2 regions of the Psychrobacillus sp. FJAT-21963 genome follow, and region 1 is predicted to be linked to the other one. Evidence: riboswitches for the same ligand, from Rfam matches in the RefSeq annotation. Region 1 holds a riboswitch; the other holds the start of a gene.
The links. Region 1 has a riboswitch for cyclic di-AMP ahead of AN959_RS17100 (APC family permease). Riboswitches for the same ligand answer to the same signal wherever they lie in the genome.
Positions count from the first base shown of each region.

Region 2: it holds a riboswitch for cyclic di-AMP, as region 1 does, so the genes downstream of both, AN959_RS14860 (TrkH family potassium uptake protein) here and AN959_RS17100 (APC family permease) in region 1, are expected to answer to the same signal.

Region 1 is NZ_LJIY01000009.1:100,555-104,048, forward strand. Features, by position in the region: gene AN959_RS17090 (DUF1835 domain-containing protein) at 1-728, shown strand, start outside; gene AN959_RS17095 (DUF378 domain-containing protein) at 910-1,251, shown strand; cyclic di-AMP (ydaO/yuaA leader) riboswitch at 1,458-1,606, shown strand; partial or broken gene AN959_RS17100 (APC family permease) at 1,726-3,494, shown strand, end outside.
Region 2 is NZ_LJIY01000006.1:254,693-258,186, forward strand. Features, by position in the region: gene AN959_RS14855 (TrkA family potassium uptake protein) at 1-520, opposite strand, end outside; gene AN959_RS14860 (TrkH family potassium uptake protein) at 627-1,970, opposite strand; cyclic di-AMP (ydaO/yuaA leader) riboswitch at 2,102-2,246, opposite strand; gene AN959_RS14865 (GyrI-like domain-containing protein) at 2,466-2,948, shown strand; gene AN959_RS14870 (amidase family protein) at 3,066-3,494, shown strand, end outside.

The DNA of each region.
Region 1 (3,494 bases):
AACAAAATAATTTATTGAATAATATATCAACGAAGGATGAGGTTGTACTGTGGTTCGAGCATGATAGATATGATCAAACCATGCTTATGTATTTATTAACAGAACTATCTTCCTTAGGTATTAAAAATCTATTTATGGTTAGTATTAATCAGTATACTGGAATTCATCCTTTCCATGGATTAGGTCAGTTGTCTTCGGAGCAATTAATAGCTTTAGTAGATGATAAAAAGGAACTTTCAAACGATGAAATTCATGAAGCTATATCTGGATGGATTGCATATAATTCTAAAGAGGAAGACGATTATAAAAAATGGATACAAAACACATCTCATTTTCTTCCTTTTCTACTTCCATTTTTTCAAGGGCATAAAAGCTATTTTCCTTCGTTAAAAACAGGTTTAAATGAAGTTGAGTACTTATCACTAAGTTTAATTAATAATGGAATTTGCCAATTCTTCGAGTTGTTTAATGAGGTAACGAAGAAAAGAGTAAATGATGGGTTAAGTGATTTGCATTTAGCAGCCATTTTAAAGGAATTAATGAAAGGAAAGAATCCCTTAATTACATCTAATCAACCTTTGCCAAATTATTCTGATTCAATTTCAAATGCTAAGATTGACATAACATCTGCTGGCTTAGATGTATTAGTGGGAAAACAAAATCGAATCGATCTTGTAGGAATTGATTGGTGGATTGGCGGAGTTCATCTTTATAAGATAGTTAAATAAAAAGAAACATTAAATCGATTTCTAACATGTTGGAAATCGTTTTTTTTTTTCTTTTTTTTAAACAAATTTATATTGTTTTGTATTAATGCTTGTTAATAGTGAAAGATAAGAAAGAATCTTAGCTATAGACGATCATTTATCGTGGCTAACATTCATTTAAATTTTGAGGAGGTGTGAATCTGTGAAAACAATTCATCGAATTGCTTTAGTGCTCGTAATAATTGGTGCAATTAACTGGGGATTGATCGGATTTTTTGAATACGATTTAGTTGCTTCCATTTTTGGTGGACAAACGGAAGCCATGTCTCGAGTAATTTATGCTCTTGTAGGTATAAGTGGACTAATTTGTATCCCGCTTTTATTTGAAGCACACAAAGAAGTAGGAGCAGAACGAAGTAGGACTTCAGGCTATAATAATTTAAAGTACGAGACTGAATTTAGTGATGAGGCAGACTTTACAGATATTCGAGAATACAATAAGAATAATTCGGATAACAATAACAGTAACAACAAACAAGTTTAGCTTGTTTCGTTGTAGGTATTTCATCATTATTTTGTCTGCTAAAAAACTGACGGCCTATATTGGCTCGTCAGTTTTTTTTCTCCATGTCAGTACTCCGCATTAATGGACAAAATTTTTATGTAAATTGCAATAAAAGATACATATATTTACCTATAATCATCTATTTACAATTAAATAAAATCGGAGTAGTATTATCGTCAGTTTCAAATTCTATATCGCTTAATCCAAACGGAGCGGGGGAACCATTTTATGTGGCTCGATGAGTCATATGGGGTGAATCCTACGAATGTAGGTAGGGCTACTCTTTTAGCCCGAATCCGACAGCTAACCTCGTAAGCGTAATGAGAGAGGAGATGGAGCTGGTGAGACGGTTGTTACAAGTCTACTAGGCTTTTTACTTGATGCCTTGTGGGCTTTTTTGTCGTTATTTTTGTTTTATGTTGATATTTTTGATGATAGAAAGAAGTGGGAATTATGTTATCAGCAGTTAAAAGATTTTTAATAGGTCGTCCATTGAAGTCATCTGAATTAGGTGAACAAAAGCTGAATAAAACGAAAGCTTTGGCAATCCTTTCTTCGGATGCTTTATCGTCTGTTGCTTATGGACCAGAACAGATTTTGCTTGTATTAATGACTGTTGGGACAATAGCTTACTGGTACTCTATACCAATAGCAGTAGGAGTGCTCATTCTATTACTTGCATTAATCCTGTCCTATAGACAAATTATTTTTGCTTATCCACGTGGTGGAGGTGCATATGTTGTATCTAAAGAAAATTTAGGAAAAAATGCGGGTTTAATTGCAGGTGGGTCTTTGTTAGTGGATTATATCCTGACTGTCGCGGTAAGTGTCTCTGCTGGAACAGACGCTATTACTTCCGCTATTCCAACCTTACACGATCATAATGTGTTGATTGCAAGTGTGCTTGTAATTTTCATTACTATTTTAAATTTAAGAGGAATTACGGAATCAGCTTCAATACTTGCTTATCCAGTATATTTATTTGTCCTTGCATTGTTTGTTCTAATTGGAGTTGGTCTTTACAATATAATTATTGGAAATGTGTCACCTGTTTTACATGCTCCATTAGGTACTCCAGTTGCAGGTATTTCGTTATTCTTGTTACTTAGAGCATTTGCTTCTGGTAGTTCTGCGTTAACTGGTGTGGAAGCAATTTCTAATGCAATACCTAACTTTAAGTATCCTGCTGCAAAAAATGCCGCTAAAACATTATCGATTATGGGCTCATTACTTGCGGTTTTATTGGTAGGAATAGTAGTTCTTGCCTATTATTATGGTATTTCTCCCAAAGTGGAGGAAACGGTAATATCACAAATTGCATCTGAAACGTTTGGAAGAAATTATATGTATTATTTCATCCAAGGGACAACAGCTTTGATACTCGTTTTAGCTGCAAATACGGGATATTCAGCTTTTCCTCTATTGGCATTTAATCTGTCGAAGGATAAGTATATTCCTAGTATGTATAAAATGAGAGGAGATCGTTTAGGGTATTCTAACGGAATTATCACCCTTGGAATTACTTCAATCCTTTTGATTATGATATTTAATGGTCAGACGGAGCAACTGATTCCACTGTATGCAGTCGGAGTTTTTATTCCCTTCACGTTGTCTCAAACAGGGATGCTAGTGAAGTGGTTTCGAGAAAGACCTAAGGGTTGGCAAGGTAAATTGACGATTAACTTTATTGGTGCGTTAATTAGTTTTACAGTTATGATGATTTTCTTTATTACTAAATTTGGTCAGGTATGGGCGGTATTAATCTTCTTGCCACTACTAGTTTTATGGTTTCATAAAGTAAAAAGACACTACGTAGCTGTTGGGGAGCAACTAAGTATATCTTCCTGTGAACCTCCTTTGAAAATTGAAGGGAATGTAATTATCGTACCTGTTGCTGGAATAACGCATGTAGTAGAGAATTCTTTAAACTATGCGAAATCTTTAAAACCAGAACAAATTCTTGCAGTGTATGTAGCATTTGATAGAGAAGATCAAAAAACATTTGAAGAAAAGTGGAAAAAATGGCAGCCTGAAATTCGTTTGGTAACTTTATACTCTCAATATCGAAGTATTATTCAACCTTTATCTAAATTCATTAGTATAGTAGAAAATAAAAGCATATGAATCGAATTATCGAGTGACGGTTTTAATTCCGCAGTTTATACCAAAAAAGGGCTGGCATAATATACTTCATAACCAGTCCAGTTTGCTGATTAGATCAA
Region 2 (3,494 bases), on a different contig from region 1:
TTGCCCGTACATCTAAATCAAGCAATGATCGATTATGTATTAGATTTGTAGCTCGAAGTTCTACTACACTATATTCATTGGACAAGTTAATATAATCTAACAATCGATCCGAGGACATAGATTGAGCAGTTCGAATCCCCATTTCCACTTCAGGATGTATAACACGATCTGCTCCAATTTTCTCTAAAACCTTTTGATGGTACGTATTTTGGGCTTTGACCCATACGGTATGGACCCCAAATTCCTTTAAATTGAGCGTCGTGAGTACACTATCTTGAATATTCTCTCCGATTGCTACTACAACATGGTCAAAATTCCGTATCCCGATCGACTTAAGAAAAGCCTCGTCTGTGGAGTTTCCATGAATTGCATGGGTTGAATACTGTATAAAGTTTTCAACTCTGTCTAGGTCACGATCTATTGCCAACACTTCATGACCAAGCGTATATAACTCTCTACACACACTTCCTCCAAATCTTCCCAACCCAATAACAGCAAATAGTTTCTCTTGTTTTGGCATTTTGTTACCTCCTCTTTTCATATCTAAAAAAATGTTATTCTATTTATTGGCAATCACAAAGTTAATTAGGAACTAAAATGATATATATAGTAACCGAAAAGATGATTTATCCAGTAAATACTTGGTCATATGGATAGCGATAATGAACCTTTTTGGGTTTCATCAGCAAGAAAAATAAAGTTAATGGACCAATTCTTCCTACGAACATAACCATACATAAAAGGACTTCACCTATGTCGCTTAGTTGAGCTGTTATCCCCATTGACAATCCAACAGTGCCGAAAGCTGACACCACTTCAAACGCAAGTGGAAGGAAGGGAATATTTTCGGTAATGGTTAACAAAAAGATAAATGAAAGGACGATGAATAACCCAATTGTGGCAATCGCTAAAGATCGTATTACTATATCGAGACGAATAGATCGTCCAAATAATTCTGGTTCTTCACGTTGACGCAAGAATGCCAGTGTAGCAAGAATAATAACGATAAAAGTTGTTAGCTTTATCCCCGAAGCTGTTGATGCACTTCCAGCACCAATAAACATTAAGACCATCGTCAAAAGAATTGTAGGATCTTCCATATCACCATAATTTAACGTATTAAACCCTGCAGTACGAGGGGATACGCCTTGAAAGTAGGAAACCATCACTTTCTCATATAAAGGCATATTGCCGAGAGTTGCTGGATTATCATATTCGAGTATGAAAACTATGCAGACAGCTACAACATTAATGATAATTGTGCCGATAATCATCATTTTCGTATGAAGCGACCATTCCTTGAATGATTTTTTCTGATGAATATCATATAAAACGGTGAAACCGATTCCACCAATTATAAAAAGAGCTGTTATCACAATATTCACAATAGGATCGTTTGCAAATCCGATTAAGTTATCTGGAAATAAGGAAAAACCAGCATTATTAAAGGCAGAAATAACATGGAAAATACTTATATACAACGCATCCTTAAAGCCAAAAGTAGGAATCCAGTGTATGGCCAAAATGATAATTGCAAAAAGTTGAACCGATAAAACAAATGATAAAATCAGCTTAACTAATTTGATAATGCCACCTATTGACTCTTGATTAAATGATTCTTGCATATATATACGATTTTGTAGCCCTATTTTCTTTTTAAGAAGAATAAGTATAGCTACTGCAAATGTCATCAAGCCGATACCACCACATTGTATTAAAATCATTAATACAATTTCCCCAAACAGAGTGAGCGTAGTACCAGGGTCAAAAACACTGAGCCCAGTAACTGTAGTTGCTGACGTTGCTACAAATAACGCATCCGTCCATGATATATACGTCGTTGTAGCAAAGGGGAGCTTTAAACAGAGTGTCCCAATCATTATTAAAAATAAGAAACTTCCAGCAATAATAACAGGAGGTGAAACTACAATTCTTTTCTTTTTAATTCCACGCATGCGAACACTCCCCATAATGTAAATTTAGAAACAAAACTCGAAAATCTTTTCATTACATAACATCACAAAATGAAAAATAAGTACAAAAAAAGTCCACAAGGCATAGGTAATAGCCTAGTGGACATTATTTCATTCTCACTAGCTCCAATTCCTCTCTCAGAACGCTTACGAGGTTAGCTGTCGGATTTGGGCCAATAGAGTAGCCCTACCTACATTCATAGGATTCACCCCACGCGGCATAAATGCCACAAATGGTTCCCCCGTTTCTAATGAATTAAGCGATTTAGAAATATGAAACTGCAAGTAATAATACTCCTATAAATTTAACTTGTAAATAGAATTTTTAAGCGTGTAAATTGTTCTCGATATATACCCTTTTCTAAGCTCTGATTACGATGGTATTTCCGCGAAGAAATAGCGCTAAAAATTTTAGTTTTACTTCATGAACAGGAATATTTCTAGTGTTTGTAGAAGTTTATAAAGAGTGTTAATAGATAAGGGGGAAAATTTATGACAAAACAATTCTTACAGAATCCATCTATTGAATGCCTTGATGAAATTAAGTTAGTTGGCTTTCGTATATTATGTGATGGTACTCAATATGTAAACGAAATACCCAAAGTTGCTAACCAGCTAAATGAACGATTAAGTGAGATTAAAAATGTTCTAAATCCATTTGTACAATTTGGAGCATTTGTTGTTGATAGTCATTCCGAAAATCAAGATGGCTACTGGGTATGCATGCAAGTTAAAGAGTATGAGGAGATTCCAGAAGGGATGGTTACTTTAACTGTTCCACCTCAAAAATATATTGTGTGGAGACATAAGGGACCAAACCTTAAAATCAGAGATGCTTACGAACGTTTACATTCTTGGATGGAAGCAAACGGGTATGAAAGACAAATGGATAAATGGCATTTAGAGAGGTTTCATAGTTGGAATGATACAGAAAATGTGGATGTAGAGCTATTGGACACGGTTAAAAATGAGTAAACCTGTTGAACTCACATATTCGTATTTTATGAAGCTTTTTAGTTGTGGCAGTTTTTAAAGATTGCAAAGCATAAAAAAATATAGGGTAAAAATATAGAGAAATTTAAGGGGATCTAAATGAAGATCAAGTTCAAACATTTTTTTAAAGAAGAATTAACGATACATGAATTACAGGATGCATTAGAAGATGGGGAAATAACCTCAAAAGAGTTAGTAATGTATTACCTTGATAGAATAGCGAAGTTTGACCAAGAAGGTCCGATGATAAATTCTGTCCTTGAAATAAATCCAGATGCTATTTTTATAGCCGAAGCACTTGATCATGAAAGAAAGACAAAAGGAGCTAGAGGGCTTTTACATGGAATTCCTGTATTGCTTAAAGACAATATTGAAACAAATGATTTCATGCATACAAGTGCCGGAACACTCGCTTTAGAAAATCATCTTAGTAAGCATGACGCATTTCTTGTTGAAAAACTACGATTATCAGGTGCAATTATTTTAGGTAAATCAAATATGACTGAATTGGCTAATGGAATGTCCTCT